One region of the Brevibacillus sp. 7WMA2 genome, then DNA from elsewhere that is predicted to be linked to it. Evidence: predicted binding sites of a transcription regulator. Region 1 holds the regulator's gene; the other holds the start of a gene.
The links. The regulator NrdR, encoded in region 1, represses ribonucleotide reductase genes. The targets are predictions, from matches to a motif close to AACACNATATATNGTGTT.

Region 2: GOP56_RS00930 (adenosylcobalamin-dependent ribonucleoside-diphosphate reductase) is a predicted target of NrdR. The motif match lies at 3,158-3,175, and genes of this name have one in related genera.

The regions. Positions count from the first base shown of each region.
Region 1 is NZ_CP048799.1:4,741,355-4,756,877, reverse strand. Features, by position in the region: gene treR (trehalose operon repressor) at 1-159, opposite strand, end outside; gene GOP56_RS20675 (lytic polysaccharide monooxygenase) at 565-2,034, opposite strand; gene GOP56_RS20670 (lytic polysaccharide monooxygenase) at 2,392-3,108, opposite strand; gene GOP56_RS20665 (helix-turn-helix domain-containing protein) at 3,694-5,310, opposite strand; gene GOP56_RS20660 (ABC transporter substrate-binding protein) at 5,413-6,432, opposite strand; gene GOP56_RS20655 (L-threonine 3-dehydrogenase) at 6,742-7,695, opposite strand; gene GOP56_RS20650 (glycine C-acetyltransferase) at 7,741-8,931, opposite strand; gene dnaI (primosomal protein DnaI) at 9,502-10,443, opposite strand; gene GOP56_RS20640 (DnaD domain protein) at 10,444-11,949, opposite strand; gene nrdR (transcriptional regulator NrdR) at 12,050-12,538, opposite strand; gene GOP56_RS20630 (HD-GYP domain-containing protein) at 12,758-13,891, shown strand; gene GOP56_RS20625 (YcdB/YcdC domain-containing protein) at 13,970-15,523, opposite strand, start outside.
Region 2 is NZ_CP048799.1:173,474-179,488, forward strand. Features, by position in the region: gene GOP56_RS00915 (methyl-accepting chemotaxis protein) at 1-1,027, shown strand, start outside; gene GOP56_RS00920 (lipoate--protein ligase family protein) at 1,230-2,060, shown strand; gene dat (D-amino-acid transaminase) at 2,268-3,125, opposite strand; gene GOP56_RS00930 (adenosylcobalamin-dependent ribonucleoside-diphosphate reductase) at 3,315-5,909, shown strand.

The DNA of each region.
Region 1 (15,523 bases):
TTCTGCCAGCATATCTAAAGCACGGCGAATCGTGCCCCTACTAGTCTCAAACTTTTTGCAAAAATCATTTTCAGAAGGTAATTTTTCCCCTGGTGGATACACTCCTTCAATAATTCCCTGTCTAATCTCTTCATAAATAGCAAGATATCTTCTGTTCATTATCCGTTCCTCCGTGTATCAATAGCCCTATCAATGCTTTATCTGTCTATATTCTCTATACCATACTACCAGAAGTTGTTAGGGATGAAAAAGAAATGGACGTAAATGAAAAAATCGGCTACTGAAAATGATCTTTGTTTCTAGGACGATAGATATTTTTCAAGAATAGGAAAATATCTGTATTTTCTTTATAATGTACAAACCAGAAAGAAAAGGAGAGGGCTAACTATGTCGACATCTAAATGAAAAGTGGGGATCATTAGGAAAAGTGCAGATCAAGGAACCCGTGTAAGCATTCTCCCCTAGTAAGCCTTAGCTTAGTAAATAAAAAGGGACCATTCAAAAATGCTACTGAATGGTCCCTTTTTCCTTTTTTCTAATCCTATCTGTTACTGCTCCGGTTACTTACTGTACAAGTGTCCATACGGATGATGTACTAGGCTCTTCACCTTTTGTCCACCATTTTGCTTGGTAGGTTTTACCCTCGTAGGATACTTTTGCTCCACCTTGGTAGGCTTTGTCGCTGTTCCATTTTTGTATAGCATCGCCCACCTGCTTCCATACATCAGTGCTGTCGGGACGGTCGCCGCGAGTCCACCATTGAGCCTCATATTCTACGCCCTCATATATCACTCGATCACCAGTATTATAAACGTTGTCTTTATTCCATGTGTCACCGGTGTTCCCAGTCTGCTCTTTTTCGGTACGCACTGTTACTTTTTGTGAGAAATCAGATTTATTACCTGCATGGTCAACAGCTACTACCATATAAGAATAGGTTGTGTCAGCCTTCAAATCTTTGTCTGTAAAGCTTGTTTCTGTAGTCGTCCCTACTTGTCGGCCATCACGGTACACTTCATAGGCGTGAATCCCATGGGGGGCTGTGGAAGCTGTCCAACTCAACTCAATTGTAGATGTAGTTTTGGCTGAAGATACTAGATTACCTGGTGCAGTTGGCAAATCCACTTGTTCGTCTTCTTTACTAGTTCTAACTGTGAATGGCTTGGACATCTCAGATTTATTTCCAGCGAAATCAATGGATCGAACCGTATATGTGTAAGCCGTATCGAGCGTCAATTCCTTATCTTCAAAATATGCCTGGCTAGTCTTACCTGCTAGACTACCATTGCGATATACTTCATATTCTTTGATACCTTCAGAGGCTGTCGATGCTGACCAGCGCAATTCAATACTTGTTGTTGTCTGTCCTGGAGAGGTCAGGTTACTAGGAATTGTCGGCAATTGTACCTCTGGTTCTGTTGGGTTACCATCGTTTTTCAAATTAACGTCGATTGCTTGATAAAAAGCATTCCCTGTGTCAGCGATTTCCCACACACCAAGGATGATATGGTAGCCACTGCGATCGGTCGGAACATTAACAACATGAGACACTGATTTAGGGGGAACCTTGCCACCATCGTTAAATGTAGCAATGAGTTCAAGATCGTTGCGCCCTAATGGCTTGTTGGGATTCCAATCTTTTTTCGTTATATAATATTTCCAGTCACCTGTAGAATGTGGAGCGGTTAAATACCACGTAAAAGTATTTTTCCCACCTTCCATGTCCACTTTTTTCCATCTACTATCGGTTTGGACAAAGAGTTCCTTATATTTTCCTGCTCCTGTAATCTCCCCATCTTTAGGTCCAGATTGTGGGAAATTACCTACTCCCTCTACACTTTGCGGTTCATATTGAATTTGACCGCAACCAACGTTTTGTCCTTGCTTACAAAGTAAAGCCCTGCTCGTAGGTGATTCAATGTAACCATGTGCTGACGCGCTGCCTGCAAATACCATCGTACCAGCCATAGCGGCCAGCGTTATTCCAAAAGCTATAGAGCTTTTCCCAAAAACTGTTTTCCATTGCAAAGTCATTCTGTCTACCTCCTAGTATGTGATTTTCTAGGTTATACGAAATACTTTGTAACATTTGTTATTTTATTAAAATTGGTAGCAGATTAGATAGATTCTTTACGACTGAATTATCACATTACAATAGTCATATTTTTAAATCTACTAATTTTTAAAAGTAAAAGATTTGATTATGATAAAATCCAGTAAAATGATGGAAACGGCAATTCTTTCCTGTATGTATTTTCTATGTAACTTTTTTTAGGATGAAAGAACTAGATTTATGTTATTATTACATTATTTTTTCTGAATAGGTTTTTTGACTCAAAAAAGCCGAATAATAGGCGTTTTAGTGACACCTATTATTCGGTCTATAATGAATCAGTATAGCGCCCGTTGATCACCAGCAAACCAGTGGGCACGCGGCAGAATACTTCCCTGTTTCATTTGTTGTATCGTAGAAAAGATAGGGCTTACCTTTTCCATTTGAGGAGCTTGTGGTGCTATAGCAGTCTTGCTTACATCGATCGAGACTTGCTCAGTAGCAGTGCTTTTGACCAGATTAACGTCTATCACCTGATAAAAAGCATTCGTGGTATCCGCAATCTCCCACACAGCCAGAATAAGATGATAACCACTGTGATCAGTTGGTACATTGCAGGTATGAGTCACCGTTGTACCTGGTCTGTTTCCACCATCGTAATAGTAGCAAAACGGAACTACGTCTAAGTCGGAGCGAGCAAGTGGTTTATTGGGATTCCAGCCATTTTTCGTAATGTAATACTTCCACTCCCTTGTGCTATGCGATGCTGTCAATCTCCACTTAAACGTATTTTCCCCACTATGCATCGTTACTTTTTTCCAACGATCAGCGGTTTGTGTATACAGCTCGGGATAGCGCCCTGCCCCTGTGATTTGTCCATCCGGTGGGCCAGATTGTGGAAAGGACCCTTCTCCTTCTACACTCTGAGGCTCATACTGAATGGGACCACAATTCATGTTTTTGCCTTGTTTACACATATAAGCCCGACTTGTAGGTGATTCCACATAGCCGTGAGCTGATACACGTTCAGCAATAAACATAGCCCCTGTTATCATTACTACTAGCAGTCCAAAAGCAACACATACCTTGATTGCCACCTTGCTCATGACGCACTGTTCTGTCATTTAATGACCTCCCATGATGTGGTAAAGCAAAGTTCTGACAAGACCGCCATACTCACCTCCATTTATAACATTAGTAATATTATAAAAATGGGAGCCATTATTTAGAACTTATTAAACTGTTTTTTTACAGTTCAGATGCTTTTTTTGCTATATAGTAAACTACAATTGGCTAATTATTCTGGTAACCGGGATTTCCTGGTGTTTTCGAATCCTTCGCTTTTGAGAAAAGACAATGTGCAAGAGCTCCTCTAATAGGAAGCGACACCGGCTCTTCTGTGCTGCTTCCAACGGCTGATATTGCTCCACGATTTGCTGCATGAATAGATATGCCTGGTACGGAAGGAATTCAGTCATCCAGCCACTTTGCGGCAGATTATCATGATTCTTACTATATCGTATATGTTCTTCCGTATACTCGACTAGCTGATAATACTCAAAGCCGACTTGATAAACCAGAGGAGCAATATCTCCCTTATACTGAACTGTAATTGTCTCATTCGGTCAATCTGTTTAGAATTAGCGAGTAAGCACCCTCACCACATCATCAATCTTCCTGCTATTAGCGATAACCCCATGACTCATCCATGTCATAAAATCTACCTCATACACACAGTTTTTCTGAACAGCCGGAATGGATTGCCAAATCGGATGAGATAGCTGCCTTTTTTCTGCGCCTTCACCTTCGTCATGCCATTTATCAAATGTATAGAATAGATGATCTACATCCAACTCAGAAAGGGCTTCCCATGACAAGCATCTTCGCTTAGACTCTCCTTTCACTTGGCTTACGAATGGATGTGGTTTCATCTCTAAATCTCGATATAGTACAGGCCCTGTGTAAAGATAATCCACGCTGATATAATGGGCGGATACCCGCAGGAAAGCAAAGGTTTTCCCTTTTACAGAACGTGCCAACGCTTCCTTAGCCTTTGCTACCTTATTCTCGTATTGCTTGATTAACTGCTCAGCCATATTCGTTCGCCCTAGCATATCAGCTACTGTACGCAGGGTCGAACGCCAATCATCAACAGGGTGCGAAATGACACTTGTACGTGCAATCTGCCTGCATTGATCATAGATACCTGCTAAGCTTTGAACCCCTTCTCTCACCATAATAAAATCTGGTTTATAATAGGATAGCTGATGAATGTCCTGTGTCAGAACATCGTGCGTCGGAATATGCTGTAGCCCAAGATAATCAAGCTTTCCCCATCCTCCATGCGACCACTGTACAATCGGAGTTACCCCTAATGCCAGTAAATAATCCTCTAAAAATAAGGAGACGATGCGAAGATCACTACGCAGATTATCCCGGTATTGTCCCGGGGCCACACCAACCATTTGTTTAAACCGACGATTAAAATAAAATTCATTGTTGAATCCAACCTGCTCTGCTATTTCATGAATTCGATCGTCTGTTTTACTGAGCAATTGTTTAGCTCTGTCTATTCGTAATGTATTTACAAAATCAAGGGGAATCTGTCCTGTCATTTCTTTGAAAATACGCGTATATTTATAACGAGCGACGTTAGCATCAGCCGCCAATTGATCTACTGTCATTGGTTCATAGTAATGCTTCCTCACATAGTCAATAGAGCGCTCCACTGCACGGCGTATGTCCACATGACTCTGAGAAGCATTTTGTTGAAACACGAAGCGGAGCAATTCCTCAAATCGTACGTGATTAGAAAACCGTTCCATATCATCGGCATCGTTGCGATGACAATATATCGCTTCTACCAAATCAAGGCATTTAGAAAAAGGAGAGCAAACTACAGCACCCAGAAAAGGAAGTGAATCATTTTTACCCTCATCTACCAGTGTCACTTTAGAAGCTGTAGGTTGAATGGACAACTTATTGAAAGTTAACTGATACAAGCATAATGAGTCATCTACCGCTTGGATGAATAGAGATTCCCCAGGTCCAATCATAAAGCAATTCTCCCGCTCCATATGAAAGCAATCCTCTTCTATTTGGAGCCTTCCCTTTCCATCAGTCACAACAATTAAGCTATAGTCGCTTGTCTCATTATCATGCTGGTGATGTCCAGCAGGGAGCGTGTCATATTGGATATCTACTAAGAGAAATACGGTGCTTGGACTACTAATCAAGCTTGCTACCTGGTTCATCATACCACTCCATTGATAATAATTCTCATTCAAAATATTATAAAACAAAAAAGAAAGTTCTTCAACATAAGCTGAAGCCCTCTCTTCTTTTAGACAGATAACCTGCTATTTCGTTTTAGCAGAAAAGAATTTCAATAAATCATCAATCTTCATCGCATTCGCTTTAATTGAGCCTGATTGCCAGTGTGTTCTTTCTAATTGATAAACATTCCCCTTTTTAACCGCAGGGAGAGCCTTCCATAATGGGTCCTCTAGTAATGCAAGTGCCTGTTTATTCTCTTGTGATGTCCATGTCCCATTAGATGGGAATATAATGATATGATCAGCATGAAACTCTGGAATTTTTTCTAGTGACATAATCTCGTGAGTTTCAATCGTTTTCACAGGCTCATACGGCTCCAGCCCTAAATCTTCATAAATCATTCTTGTATAGGAGTTTTTGAGGCCAAAAAGAGCTAATGATGGCTTTTCACCAACATTTAAACGAATAACCGCTACGGTCTGTCTACCTATTGATGAATTCAGTTTTTCTTTGGCATCGGCCACTTTTGTCTGGTACGCTTGCAGTACACGCTCAGCCTTTTCGGGCATCCCTATTATATCTGCTACTCTTTTTAACGTTTCTACAGCATTTTTATTAATAGAATCAGGCACCCGATAAGTAGGAGCTATCTTGGAATATGCTTCATATTTCGTTGCATCTACTCCACCATCAACAATGATTAAATCAGGATTAGCTGCAAGTAAAGCTTCTATGCTGCCCGTTACATCAAATGTTGGTACATTTAGGCCCAGATAATCCTGCTTACCCCATGCTGGATGATACCACTGCACGATTGGTGTAACTCCTAATGCAACTAATGGGTCTTCTAAATAAATAGCGGCTATTCGCTTCGGATGTACCGGAATCTCGACCTCCCCAAATTCATCCTTAACCACACGTGTTTGTGATTGCTTAGCGGTTTGCGTATCTTTGGTCTGATTCTCACCTTGCTGTCCATTCTCCACGCTCTTTTGAGTCTGTGTGTCTACCTGCTGCGATTGTTTTCCGCACCCAGCAACAATGCACATCACGACAAGCAATACAGCCATCCCAGCAATCATGTTCCAACGTGATCTTAGCATAATTCTTCCCCTCTCCTACACAATTACGATTTGCCGAAAAACTTATATTTGATAACGATTATCGTTATTGCTTTTATCCAAACAAATTGTAATGGATTCCCTATGCTTTTTACAATGCACGTTCTCGACTATTTTTTATACAAACACTTGTGAATTTCCCTTATCGGTTTAACAAGCGATTTTTCCTTTTTTACATAAAAACAGCAGAGGAAATTACTCCCCTGCTGTTTTTATTCACATCATTTATAGACTGTAAGCACACTACACGACTGTATAGCTGCTCTATCATGACTATTCTTTGCTTTCGCTTTAGATCCCAGCTCCCACTTGCAATTTATCCCGAAGCTTGGCAAGCATATCTGTTGTCATTTTTTCCAAGTCATATTCTGCTTGAAAACCCCACTCCGCTTTAGCGGCTGTGGCATCAATTGAGTTTGGCCAACTGTCTGCGATTCCTTGTCTGATTGGGTCTACTTGGTAGTCCATTTCAAATGTCGGAATATGCTTCTTGATTTCCCGTGCAATTTGCTCTGGCTCAAAGCTCATCGCTGTCACGTTAAAGGCGTTACGGTGTTGTAATTTAGATGCATCTGCTTCCATCAAATTGATGATAGCGTTAAGCGCATCTGGCATATACATCATATCCATGTACGTACCTTTTTGGATGTATGAGGTATAACGACCATTTTTAATTGCCTCGTAATAAATTTCCACTGCATAGTCGGTTGTTCCCCCACCTGGAGGCGTTACGTAGGAAATCAGCCCTGGAAAACGTACACCGCGCGTATCTACTCCAAATTTTTGATAGTAGTAATCACACAATAATTCCCCAGAAACCTTATTTACCCCATACATGGTAACAGGACGTTGAATTGTATCCTGAGGTGTATTATCTTTTGGTGTTGTTGGTCCGAATGCACCGATTGAACTTGGCGTAAAAAATTGACAATTAAGTTCTCTTGCTACTTCAAGTGCATTTACCAATCCGCCCATATTTAAATTCCAAGCGAGCAATGGCTTTGCTTCCGCTGTCGCAGACAACAGAGCTGCCAAATGCATAATGGTATCCACTTTGTACTTTGCAGCAATATCGTGCATAGCCTTTGCATCTGTTACATCTAAAATCTCAAATGGTCCCTCTTGCCCCTCGCCCTGACGAATATCAGTAGCAATTATGGATTCTGTTCCGTATACACTTCGTAGCTTCGTGACCAATTCGGAGCCAATTTGTCCAAGCGCTCCTGTTACCATTATTCTTTTCATGTGGGTTGACCCCTTTCTTCCTGTTGTTCCTTTTGATCAGTAGGGTTAAATAATTCCCATTTCTTTTCCTACTTTTTTGTAGATGGCCAACGCTTGATCTAGCATCTCTTTTGTATGCGCCGCAGTTGGCATATTGCGGACACGTCCGGTTCCTTTAGCAACCGTTGGGAATACAATAGCTTTTGCATAAACGCCTTCTTCATACAATCGCTTACTAAATTCCTGTGTTTTTATTTCATCACCAATAATGCAAGGTGTGATTGGAGTTTCACTGTCTCCGATATTAAAGCCAAGCTCCTTCAAGCCCTTCTTCAGGTAATTCCCATTCTCCCAAAGGCGATCATGTAATTCGGTGCTTTCTGTCAAAATATTGATGGCTTTGGTAATAGCTCCTACATCTCCTGGTGTAAGTGCAGTGGAGAATAAGAATGGTCTGCTGCGTACTTTAAGCCAATCAATCAATTCCTGTTTACCAGCTACATAACCACCTACTACTCCAATCGCTTTGGACAGCGTTCCGATCTGAAAGTCTACTTTGTCAGATAAGCCAAAATGCTTCACTGTCCCTGCTCCCTTACCGAGAACACCTGAGCCATGGGCATCATCTACATATGTGATTAAATCGAATTCCTCAGCAATCTCTACAATTTCTGGTAGCTTGGCAATGTCTCCGTCCATCGAGAAAACACCATCTGTAATTACCATGATTTTATTGTACAGACCGGACTCTCTCGCCTCTTTTGCTTTTTGACGAAGATCATCCATGTCAGAGTGGTTGACACGGATGATTTTAGCTTTAGATAGACGGCAACCGTCAATAATGGATGCATGGTTTAATTCATCCGATAGAATTGCATCATTTTTATCCATCACAGCAGAAATTGCAGCCATATTACAATTAAAACCAGACTGATAAGCAATAGCCGCCTCGGTATGTTTAAATTCCGCTAGTGTTTTTTCTAATGTAATATGGATATCCAGTGTCCCGTTAATGGTACGAACGGCCCCTGCCCCAACACCATACTTTTCGATCGCTTGGTATGCTGCATCTTTCAAGCGCTGATCTGTTGCCAAACCTAGATAGTTGTTGGAAGAAAGGTTAACCAGGTTTTTGCCCTTAATGGTAATCACAGGCCCATTGGCACTCTCCAAAGGATCAATAACGTTATAAAGGCCTTTGCTTTTAAGCTCTGCTAAATTTTCTTGTAAAAACTCCTGCAATCCTCTGCTGGACATCCTTTATCCCTCCATAGGTATCTTGGTTTTTTATCTTTACATAAATGAGATACTATCATTACATGTTGGTAAGGAAGACGGAATGATTCACTCCCTCCAGAGAAAACAAAAGTCCTCTCCGTATGTACATAACAATGTTGTATCAGCCGCAAAATCATCTTCCTATTCTAGTTTTAAAAGTACCACATGTGCCTCATAATGTCCACACAACAAACACAACATTTTTCAATATCATCTGTTAATTCATAGTAATCAGTCACTTAAAACCCTTTGATAACAAGCTTTCAACTTAAAAACATTTTATCTGAATATTCAAGTAACCATCTTACCATGTTTTTCTAGGAAGAACATCTGTCTTTTTTTGTATATTACCATCAAGGTTCCCTATAAGCTTTGGATGTCTTTTTCAAAAGGACACTCTCAGATAAACAGCAAGGCTACCGACTACGCTCCTATTTCAAAAAAACTACCTCTGATCGGCAAAAAACCCAAGAAAAGGACTCACTTGCTTGTCCAATACTTGGGTGATCGGTCAAACGAAATGCTGATATACACATACCTCTATACAGGCTATCTTTTTCGACGATTGATTCCTTCAATCACTACTTCTTCTACATAATGACGAATTCTTTCTAAAATCCGGCGTGCCTTCGTTACTTCGATACGTGAGCCATTACTCATGGCAAAATGCTCTTCCAATTCCTCAAGAGAATAGTTTGAAGCAAATAAAGTTGGCAGATGATTGTTAATTCGCTGATTTAAAATAACTCCAATCACTTCATCCCGAATCCATGGAGTGACATTCTCCGCCCCTAGATCATCTAAGATCAAAACAGGAATCTCCTTTAATAGCTCCAGTTTACCTACATAGGATTGATCGGAGAGGGATTCTTTCAACTCTCGAATGAAATCTGGAACGTATACCATTAAGGATGAAATGTTGTTCTCTGATAGTTCACGTGCGACAGCAGCCATCAGATAACTCTTGCCAACCCCAAAGCCTCCGTGAACATATAGCCCTCGTGCAGCCTGCTTCTTGTTGTCTCTCATTTCTCGGCAGAAACGCATCGCCAGACGAATCGCTTCTTTATTGGAATCATCCATATCCATATGATGAAAGCTAGCTTGAAGTGTTTCTTCAGACACGTAGTAGCTTCGCATCATTTTACGAGTACGCTGTGTTTCTTCATATGATAATTGCTTATCACAGGGGCTTAGTGCGGATACAATATGCTTGTTTTGCACCTGTAGCTTATTCGTATGTCCCTTTACTAAATTAGGACATTCTGACAGTCCGGGGCAATTCTCACAATAATAGTGCTCCTTCACCGACTCATACACTGCCGAAAGGGAGCGAAACAAATCCTCCCTAGTTAATTCAGGATGCTTTTGCAGAAAGGCTTTTAGATAGAGAGACGAGCGCATCATTTTATCCAATTGTTCATCCGGACTTAAAATATGCCGTGGAGTTCGCTTAGCTAACTCCTCCATGAATTGACGCAAAGGTTCCATCTAATGTTCGCCTCCCTTCATCGGCTGTCGTAGTGATTCGTATAATTCTTTAAGCTCTGGATCATCCATAATGGTTTTTTTCACTTGCTTTACGCGTTTTTTTCGATCAGTATCAACTGCCTCTGCTTCCTCACGATCGAGCTGTCGCTGTACAGCAGCAGGTAGCTTATCCTGTAGCAATGCTCGTGAATTACTGCGCCGGCCCCTGTTAGAGGATAATCCACCTTTTTGGGAAGCTGCTAGAGATTGAACCGTCTGATTCTCCATAGCCTGATTCTTAGCTTCTGCCCGTTCCAAAATAACCCTCACTGCTTCCTCTACGGTAGAAATGGCTTTGGCTTTCCAGCTATCTCGAATCGTTTCCACGTAAGCTTTTGGCAATTCCATTTTCGTTTCACGCATGGCATATAAGAGCAAAGCATTTACTACCTCTGACGGCATTGAATCTGTGAAAACCAAGCTCTCTGCCCGTTCTAAAAACGCACGTGAAATTCTACCTCCCACCGCTTGCTCTAAAATAATCAGCGGTGAAAGCTCTCGACAGATTCGTAGAAAAACCTCCGTTCCAGGAGCTGGTATTTTCCCAGGACCGAGATGCTCCAAATAGGCATCGGCTAAAGAACGGCGCTCACGAGTTAGCTGGTTATTTACATATCGCTCGCGTATTCGTTTACGCAATAGTTCTGTGCTAAGAGTCCCTTGAGAATCATAAAGATTCCAATCCCGCAGCTCTTGGCTTAATAAATAGCTATCCACTTGATAAAAAGCGAGCAACTGATAAAAAAACGGAATGCTTTCCTGCGTTACTACCTTAGAGGCTTGTACATGACTAGGGAGGCTAGCCCGCAAAAAGGATAAATCCAATTGTTTGTCTGGCTCCGCTTCATAATGATTAGCTAGGGAGGCTGTAGGATGTTTTTCTTGCATGTGAGCAAAAAATCGATCCGTTTCCGATCCAGGGCGAATTTCCAGCTCAGAAGCTGACAAATTATGATATACCTCATAGAAGCGCTTGGTTACATCTTCTTCATACGGATACTCCTCCGCCAGATTACCCCATAGCTGATCAGCATAGGTACGGCGAAGCTGCTCGTATTTGACTTTTCCTACTTGATTTAACAGCATAACGGGAAGAATATCTTCCTGAAAAAATTGAGCCGGAGTTAGCGGTGGCAAGACAATATACTCATAAAAAAAGTCATGTTCGCGATTCTCACGACGACGGACCTTTAATAAATCCATCGCTTCTAAACGTTCTCTGGCTTGCAGTAAGCGATCCAACGGCAAGGATGTCATCATCATTAGACTCCGGTGCGTTCCTTCGCTTGCTGCTCCACTCTTTTCATCCACCTCGTGCATTAATAATTGATACAACGAATAGGATGACACCCCCAGCAAGGGCAAATAAAGATGGGTTATGAATCCCATCTCCATCATACTCAGCGGCCTTATGAATCTCACTAAATAGCGATCGTTGGGCGCAAGTTCGTTCCACATGACACGCATCGACCAAAATCCTTCCTTACGTTCATAGTTTCTCTATTATATCATTTCTTCTGTCATGTTACGTAGGAGAGGTTTGGAAGCTTAGAGAAAAAAATGCTTCTTATTCTGATTTATTCACTTTAGGCGGCTGATTCCGCGCTTGTTCTAAAAGCTCTTCCAATTCTCGCATAAATACATTAATATCTTTAAACTGACGATAAACCGAGGCAAAACGAACATAAGCTACCTCATCCACATGGTACAGGCGCTCCATGACCATTTCCCCTACCTCTTTGCTAGGGACCTCAGCCTTCCCTTGACTACGTAGTTCTCGTTCAATTTCATTTACAATATTCTCTAATATCTCCAGTGTCACAGGACGCTTTTCACAAGCACGAATCAACCCACGTAAAATTTTATCGCGGCTGTACTCTTCTCTTGTTCCATCCTTTTTAATAATTAATAGTGGTGTTTCTTCCACCATTTCAAATGTAGTGAATCTTCTGCCGCAGTCCTCGCACTCTCGACGGCGTCTGATTGATTTGTTGTTATTAAATGGGCGGGAATCCAATACCCTTGTCCCATTAAATTCACAAAATGGGCAACGCATTAGCCATCATCTCCAAAATGATTACTCAGTTAGATCAACATCATTCCAAAAAAGAAAGACTTGATTTTATTCAATAAATTTGCGTGTAAATTATTGAAGTTTTTCTTTAGAGTCCCATATCCAGTAAGGTTAGTCAAGGAAAAAGCGAATATCCTATTCCCATTTGTCCATAATTTTTTTAAAATGAGATAGTATCTAACAGCAAGGGAGGGTTCTTGCATGCGCCTAGTCTCATTGCGACATGTTCAACCTGGAATGAATTTGGGAAGGACCGTTTTTACAGATGATGGGAAAGTCCTGCTTGGGGCAGGTATGGAGCTAAGTGAAAGATTGGTAAGTGGTCTACAACGCATGGGAATTGATTCCGTCTACATTGATGACCCACACACATCAGATATTGAGGTAGAGGATGTTATACGTCCAGAGACAAGGCAAGATGCTTTGGAAGTCATACATAAAACCGTGCAACAACTACGGAATACGAATAAAGTTGCTCGTAGGGTCTCTGTTAAAGACATGGGCATGCATTTCCAGCAGGTCTTTCATAAGATTTTAAATGATCTATCTGGTGCAAAGGATATCATGATTCATCTAGCTAACATCTCCTCTCACTCGGGAGCAATGTATCATCACGCCGTTAACGTCGCTGTCATGGCTACAGCAGTTGGGATGTCGCTTGGCTACAACACGACGCAATTACGTGATTTGGGAATCGGGGCACTGTTACACGACATTGGAAAAACAGCGCTACCAAAAGAATTGCTTGAAAAAACCGAGCGTTGGAACGAGGCTGAAATGGAGCAGGCCAAAGAGCATACACGCCTTGGCTTTGATATCATTCGGAAACAACACGATATTTCATTATTATCTGCTCACGTAGCTTTCCAGCATCATGAACGAATGGATGGAAGCGGTTATCCGCAACAGCTACAAGGGGACAAATTCCATGAGTATGCGCAAATCGTAGCTATTTGTGACGTGTATGATTCTCTAACTACCCCAAGACGTTGGAGAAAACGCTATATGCCACAGGATGCGCTTGAATACCTGCTTGGATCAGGCGGCTATTTGTTCCATCATCATTTAGTAGATGCCTTTCGTAAGCATATCGCTGTCTTTCCACTTGGGAGCGGAGTCGTACTCAATAATGGAGAAAGCGGCGTAGTCTGTAAGGTAGATCCAGAATGCTGTCATCGTCCAACGATACGCATTTTGCGAGACGGACGTGGCAATGACCTGCTTACCCCGTACGAAGTTAATTTGAAATATAATTTAAAACTATTTATTACTCAATTTGAAGACGAAACATTATTTACTTTTATGGAATCTAAGCATATTGCACCGGACTTGTAATCATCTAGTTTATTTCATTTACAACCAGCAAAACTCCCTCTTACAAAATGCTGAGAGGGAGTTTTGCTTTGCCTCGATTTATTCGTGTCTGTATTTCTGATAAAATTGGTAAATCAGCTCTGCCGCTTCTGCACGTGTTACATTTTTATTTGGCTCTACCTTCGTCCCCTTCGGTGCGCTCAGATAACCTAAAGCATGCGCTAGCGTATAAGCAGGTACTTGTTCTGCTGTTACATCTGGATAAGGGGATTGAAAGATATCAGACTTGGATAGTAACGCTCCAAATTGTAATGTCTGCATCAACATTTGTATCGCTTCAGAACGTGTAATGGCACGATCAGGCTCAAAGCGGGCTGTAGATGGTATGATTTTGAATTGAGAGGCCTGAGAAATGGCAGCATAATACGGATGATTTGTAGGTACATCTGAGTACGTATAAGGCTTCTCATCATTTTCATCGTCATAGGATCGATAATCGTGACTCAGCTCGTTTGATACGCTAATCATCAATCCTACAAATTGAGCCCTAGATATCTCCTTATCTGGCTCCAGCTTTCCATCCTCTAGGAAGAACAGCCCTCTATTTAGCATATTGCCTAGGGCTTCTTCACTTTTGTGTCCCTCAATATCAGTAGCGGACTCAGCATCACTAAATCCCCATCGGTCTAATAATTCACCAGTAGCTGCGTTTACAGATTTCTCATTTCCTACATAACGATAGACAAGCTGTATTGGAATCTCTTGAGAAGACTCCTTTACAGACTCATCTGCGACTGGCATATAGAAAGGAGCTTTATAATAAGTAAGTATTACTTTTTTCTCTTTTATCTCCTTTTCTATCGCTTCTTTCTTTGATACCTGAATTTTTTCGAAAACATCATTACTTCGCAAAGGGGAGCCATTTTCCCTTTGATAGAGCCAAACTTCAGTGACTTCATTAGTAAATTTATTTACTTCTACCTCGATGTCTAGGTCATCAATGGGAGTATCTTTATATAAGTATCCAAATGTAAAAATGTAAGATTGCCCCTTATCACCTCTAATGTAAGGGGCGTCTCCTGTTTTAAGATACAACTGCCCCGTATGATCAGGGTAAAGGCTTTTGATCATTTCTATTGCTACCTTTTCCGCATCTTTCTTATCAATCGCTTGTTTCCCTTTCGTATTTTCCGATGCTTCGTTGTTCTGTTTTGAAAAGGCCAGGAATTGGCCCTTGTCATTTATCTTAATTCTTATTTCTTCCTCATTGGATGGGGAGCCTTGATTCGTTGAAATAAATCGAAATGACCAATTCAATGTTTTGATACCTGAAGCGTCAGCACTGGAGCCTGTCCCACCTGAACCATTATAAACCCAGCCTTTAGCTAGCTTTTCAGCCCATTTCTTTGCAATTTGTTCTGCCTGGTCTTTGCCGATTTTTTCAGGCGCTTGATTTTTTGTAAATGTAATTTTATCGCCTAATGGGGTGATTTTATTGCTAGTTTCCGCTTTGCGGCCATTTGGACTGATCGCCTCTCCACTATTTGCATCTAAAAACTTTGCACTATTGTTGCCATATATATAAACAGGAGTATACGTTACATCCCCGCTGTTCCTGTTTTTATACCTATCTGATCTCATGTATCGTACCTG
Region 2 (6,015 bases), 780 kb from region 1:
TGGAAAAGGGAATCTTACCATTAAGATTGAGGAAGCTGACAATACGGAGTTTGGTAGAATGAGAGGGGCATTGGCGAATGCCGTCGTAAATACCTCAGCAATGATTGATACTGTACAACGAAAATCAGATGACTTAACAAAGGCCTCACATAATTTAAGTGCTATATCGGAGCAGCTAAGTGCGGCGTTTGAAATCGTCTCACAATCTGTCCATGAAACCTCTACTGGGGTGGGAGAACAAACCAGAGACCTAGTAGCGATCGCTGAGACCATGGCTGAATTTGGCGAACAGCTAACGGAAATTGTCCAATCTATTCAAGTAGTCGATGGATTAACTCGCGATATTCAAGACGTAGCACGCGAAAGCGACATACATATGAATAAAGCTGCTCAATCTGTGGAGCATACCAATGAAGTCTTCTTAGGACTAATTAGAAATATCACGAAAGTAAATGAGAATGTAAACAAGATTGATGAATTTACAGGTTTAATTAATACAATAGCGGATCAGACTAATTTATTAGCCTTAAATGCAGCAATTGAATCGGCGCGTGCTGGTGAACATGGAAAGGGCTTTGCAGTAGTAGCAAATGAGGTGAGAAAGCTAGCAGAACAATCTCGCATTTTCTCCCAACGCATTAGTGACCAGATTGGAACGATTTCTAAGGATTCCGAGCATATGCTACAAACAGCAGATGAGATGCAGATGGAAATGTATACGCAGAAGAACGATATTGCTAATGCATTGCATTCCTTTGCCAACATTACAAAAGCTGTAGAAGATATCGGTCCGAAAATTCATCATCTAAGTCAAAGTGCCGGCCATATCCTTCAAGAAAAAGAAACTATTTCTGCAAGAGTAGAAAATAGTACGGCCGTTGCGGAAGAAATATTTGCGAAAACAGAAGAGATTGCCAGCACTTCTGAACAAACAACAGCTTCCTCACAGGAAGTGGCTACGACAGCAGAGGTTATGTCAGAAATGACCAATGATATGCAGGCAGTAATGAACAATTTTAAAGTATAAATGTAATCAGGAAATATAGATAGAGACAGGCGCTCGACAGTTGGCGCTTGTCTCTTACTCTATAGAAGCCTTACAATGAGGAGTGTACTATGTCTAAGCAGCGTTGTTTGCGACAGATATAGAGTGCGAGCAGTCCTCATTAACAAGATTGCTCCCAGCCGCTTGATTGGACGTAGATATATGGGAGGTATTTAGCATGGAAATGGAAAAATGGCGTTATGTGGTGACTCCGCCTATGTCACCTGAAATGAATATGGCAATTGACGAAGCCATTTTAACTTTGCACAGCCAAGGAAAAGTACCGCCTACCGTTCGTTTTTATACATGGAACCCGGCGACTCTCTCTATCGGTTATTTTCAAAAAATGGAAAAAGAGATCAATATTGATGAAGTGAAGCGCCTTGGACTTGGATTGGTTCGACGCCCGACAGGAGGACGAGCAGTCCTTCATGATGCTGAGCTTACCTATAGTGTGATAGTATCTGAAGACCATCCGCAGATGCCAAAAAGCGTCACAGAAGCTTATAAGGTAATTTCCATGGGCTTATTACATGGATTTCAGAAGCTAGGGTTAAAAGCGGAGATGGTGTCGCTTGCTACAGAGGAGGAGAAGGCAAAATATAATTCTCCAGGCTCGTCTGCATGCTTTGATTCCCCTTCCTGGTATGAATTAGTGGTAGAAGGAAAAAAAGTAGCAGGCAGTGCACAAACACGTCAGAAGGGTGTTATCCTACAGCATGGCTCCATCTTGTTGGATATGGATGTTGATTTGCTATTTTCTCTGTTAACCTTCCCGAGTGAACGTGTCAAGGAACGGATGATGAATAGCTTTAAACAAAAAGCCGTTACGATAAACGAAGTAAGCTCAAAACCTATTTCTTTAGAAGAAGCGATTGAAGCCTTTTATCAAGGGTTTGCCGAGGGTCTGGGCATTGAGCTTATCCCGATGGATTTGACAGCTGAAGAGCAGCAATTGGCGAAAGAATTAGCGGAAAATCGTTATCGTACGGATGAATGGAATTTCCGCCGATAGAAGCACCTGAAGCCACTTTTCTTGATCTATAATCAAACACAATGAAGCTTTTGGAGAAAATAAACATAAGCGGAAGCAAAAAAATACTGTAGGCGTAAGAAAAAGCCGTTCCCTCAAACATCAACGAGGAGAACGGCTTTTTTACTAGAAAAATACCTTCGCATATAAAAAGAGGGCTCTTTTTATAAAAGATGTACACCCTGTCTTTTACTTGGTGATGCTATTACGGTCAATAGCGATGTGCTCTTCAAAGGCTTCTTGTAAACGTCGAACGATAGTACCCACTTTACCATCTCCTACAGGCGTACCTTGAAGCTCAATGATGGGAGTTATTTCGCTTGTAGTACCAGTAATGAATAATTCATCAGCCATTTGAGCAAAATTCACAGAAAATACTTCTTCTACTACCGGGATGCCCAGAGTTTTGGCTAATTGAATAACAGTACGCCGCGTAATCCCGTGCAAAATTAGGTTAGTAGCTGGATGGGTATGTATTTTGCCATCTTTCACAGCAAATAGATTAGCTGAAGTAGCTTCCGTAATGGTTCCATTTCGGTGAAGAATTGCTTCGTCTACTCCTTGCTCTGTCGCTTGCTGTTTAGCCCAAGTGGCCCCGAGCAGATTAAGACTTTTAATATCACAGCGCAACCAACGAATGTCATCGACAAGTCCAGCCCTTAACCCATTTTGCATCTGTTGAATCGGGCGTAATTTAGGTACAGCATACATCGTTAAAATAGGGCGGGTATTTGACGGGAATGTAAATTGCCGCTCTGACACGCCACGAGTAATTTGCATGTAAAGGATTGCATCTTCAGAAAATTGCAAGGAATACTGTCTAAGGACTTTATGAGCAATTTCGGTTAATTCTGTGCGAGTTGGGATCGTTAGAGAAAGCTCCTTTGCACTGCGTTCCAAGCGAATCATGTGCTCGTCCCACTGATAGAAGCGACCATTATAGATACGCACAACCTCATAAATTCCGTCCCCAAACTGATAGCCTCGATCCTCTGGAAAAATAGCAGGCTCATCGGGTTTATACCAAACTCCATCTACATAATACATGAAAGTTCCTCCCAAGGGAATAGGATGATAGTAACACAATATCTAGTGATAAATGTCGAAAAAAATTCTTATATATTCAATATATTGATTTGCAGGCAGGCGTATGGTATCGTTAAAACCGTCTTACATAAAGATAACAAAATGATCTGAGAGGGTCAATTTGAAATATATTTTGGAGGGGAAAAGACCGTGGGTTTAGTAGAACATAAGCCATTAGAAGGGTTAAGTGAAAAGATCTTTTTGGACCGTTATGCAATGAAAGATCTGGATTACATAAATACAAAGGTTGGAGATACCGTTCTCGTATTAACCAAGGATGACCCGAAATTTCCGCAAAAAGAAGTGGGTGAAATTGTTGCCCTGGAGAAAAATCAAGTATCCATTCTACTAAGAAACGGAGAAACCATTACCACAACGGTAGAAAAAACGACCCGTCCAATTGAAGTAACGCCGGAAGCAATGTGGGATCGCTTGGCTCGCGCAATTGCTTCTGTAGAGAAGACAGAAGAAAAACAAGCAGAATGGACAAGTAAATTTCGTGAATTGCTAGACGATTGGAAATTAGTACCAGGCGGCCGCATTGCAGCAGGTGCAGGAGCAAGCGAAGAATTAACCCTCTTTAACTGCTATGTAATTCCGTCACCGCATGATTCACGAGGTGGCATTATGGATACGCTGACTCAAATGACAGAGATAATGTCACGTGGAGGCGGTGTTGGTATTAACTTATCCAGCCTCCGTCCTCGGCGTGCGTTGGTACGTGGAGTCAATGGTTCCTCAAGTGGCTCAGTATCCTGGGGCGGCTTGTTCAGCTATACCACAGGTCTAATTGAGCAGGGTGGCTCACGCCGCGGTGCTCTGATGCTAATGATGAATGATTGGCATCCAGACCTTATGGAATTCATTACGGTAAAACAAACGATGGGGCTTGTTACAAATGCCAATCTATCGGTTTGTATCTCCAATAGCTTCATGAAAGCTGTAAAAGAGGACTTAGACTGGGAGCTCGTGTTTCCAGATGTAAATGATCCTGATTATGATGCATTGTGGGACGGAAACATGAAAAAATGGCGCGAGGAGCTAGGTAAACCCGTCAAATTGGTTAAGACCGTTCGTGCCCGGGAGATTTGGCATACCATCATTGAATCTGCATGGAAATCGGCTGAGCCTGGGGTTGTATTTACAGAGTATTATAATGACATGTCTAATAGCTGGTATTTTAACCCAATCATTTGCACGAATCCGTGCGGGGAACAAGGACTTCCAGCTTGGGGCGTATGTAATTTATCCTCGTTAAATCTATCTAAATTCGTTCTGGATAACGAGGTAGACTGGACAAGCCTAGGTGAAGCTGTTCGTTATTCGATCCGTTTCTTGGATAACGTAATTGATGCGACTCCTTATCATTTTGAAGAGAACAGAGAAAATCAGCAGTCAGAGCGTCGTGTAGGATTAGGAACCATGGGTCTTGCCGAAATGATGATTAAATTAGGGATTCGTTATGGCAGTCCTATGTCTTTAGATTTTTTGGACAAGCTTTATAACTTTATCGCCCGCGAAGCATACTTGGCATCTGCTGATATAGCAAAGGAAAAAGGTAGCTTTCCTAAATTTGATGCTGAAAAATATCTCATGAGCGGTTTTATGAAACAGTTTGATGAAGAAGTACGAGAAGCAATACGTGAAAAAGGAATTCGCAACGTAACCTTATTAACACAGGCACCAACGGGGTCTACTGGAACGATGGTAGGTACATCTACAGGGATTGAGCCGTATTATGCATTCGAATACTACCGTCAAAGTCGCCTTGGCTTTGATAAACAGTACGTGCCGATCGCTCAGGAATGGATGGATGCCCATCCGGGTCTAGACCTGCCAGAGTATTTTGTTTGTGCGATGGACTTAGCCGCTGAAGATCATGTACGTGTTCAAGCTGCAATTCAAAAATGGGTGGACTCTTCCATTTCGAAAACAGCTAACGCTCCACACGATTTCACAGTAGAAGATACAAAGAATCTGTATGAACTGGCGTTTGACTTAGGTTGCAAAGGGGTAACAATCTATCGAGATGGCAGCCGTGATGTACAGGTATTGTCTACGGAGAAAAAGGAAGAGAAGGTAGGGGCAAGTAACGATCAAGCATCAGCGAAGGAACAAAAGGACTCAGAGCCCAAAACAAGCCAGGAAGCTGCGTCTGCTGGTCAGGATCAGGGTGTGAAAAGCGGAAGGGATGGAGCTACAGAACGTGCTTATAATAAACGTCCGAAACGTTTAAGTGGTGCTACCTATAAAATGAACACACCTCTTGGAAAAGCGTATATTACAATCAACGATGTAGATCATGCTCCGTTTGAAGTGATTGTGAATGTAGGAAAAGCTGGAAGCGATGTGTTTGCAATGTCAGAGGCTTTAGGGCGCGTATCCACCTTATTCCTACGTTTTGGAGAGTTACCAGATGGCAACAAGGCCCGGTTGTTAATTAAACATTTAAAAGGGATTGGTGGCTCAGGAGCAGTTGGTTTTGGAGCAAACCGTGTGGAATCCATCCCAGATGCTGTAGCAAAAGCATTAGAAATGCATCTTGACGGGGAAGACGAGCATCAGGCAGTAGCAGCTACTAGCAGCTATTCAATCACCTCAGCTCCAGATAAAGAAGAGGTGCATCACGACGTATACGGCGATGCTGATCACAAAGACTTCTGCCCATCATGCGGCTCTGCGACATTATTGCATGCAGAAGGATGTAAGACATGTACAACTTGCGGATTTTCCAAATGCTCGTAATGTTATAGACCGCAGTGCAGTGATCACGATCCCTCAAGCATAAGATTTGGTTTCGATCAAACGGCTCTATTCGCAGCTTTTGCGGTAGAGCTGTTTTTTCATTTCT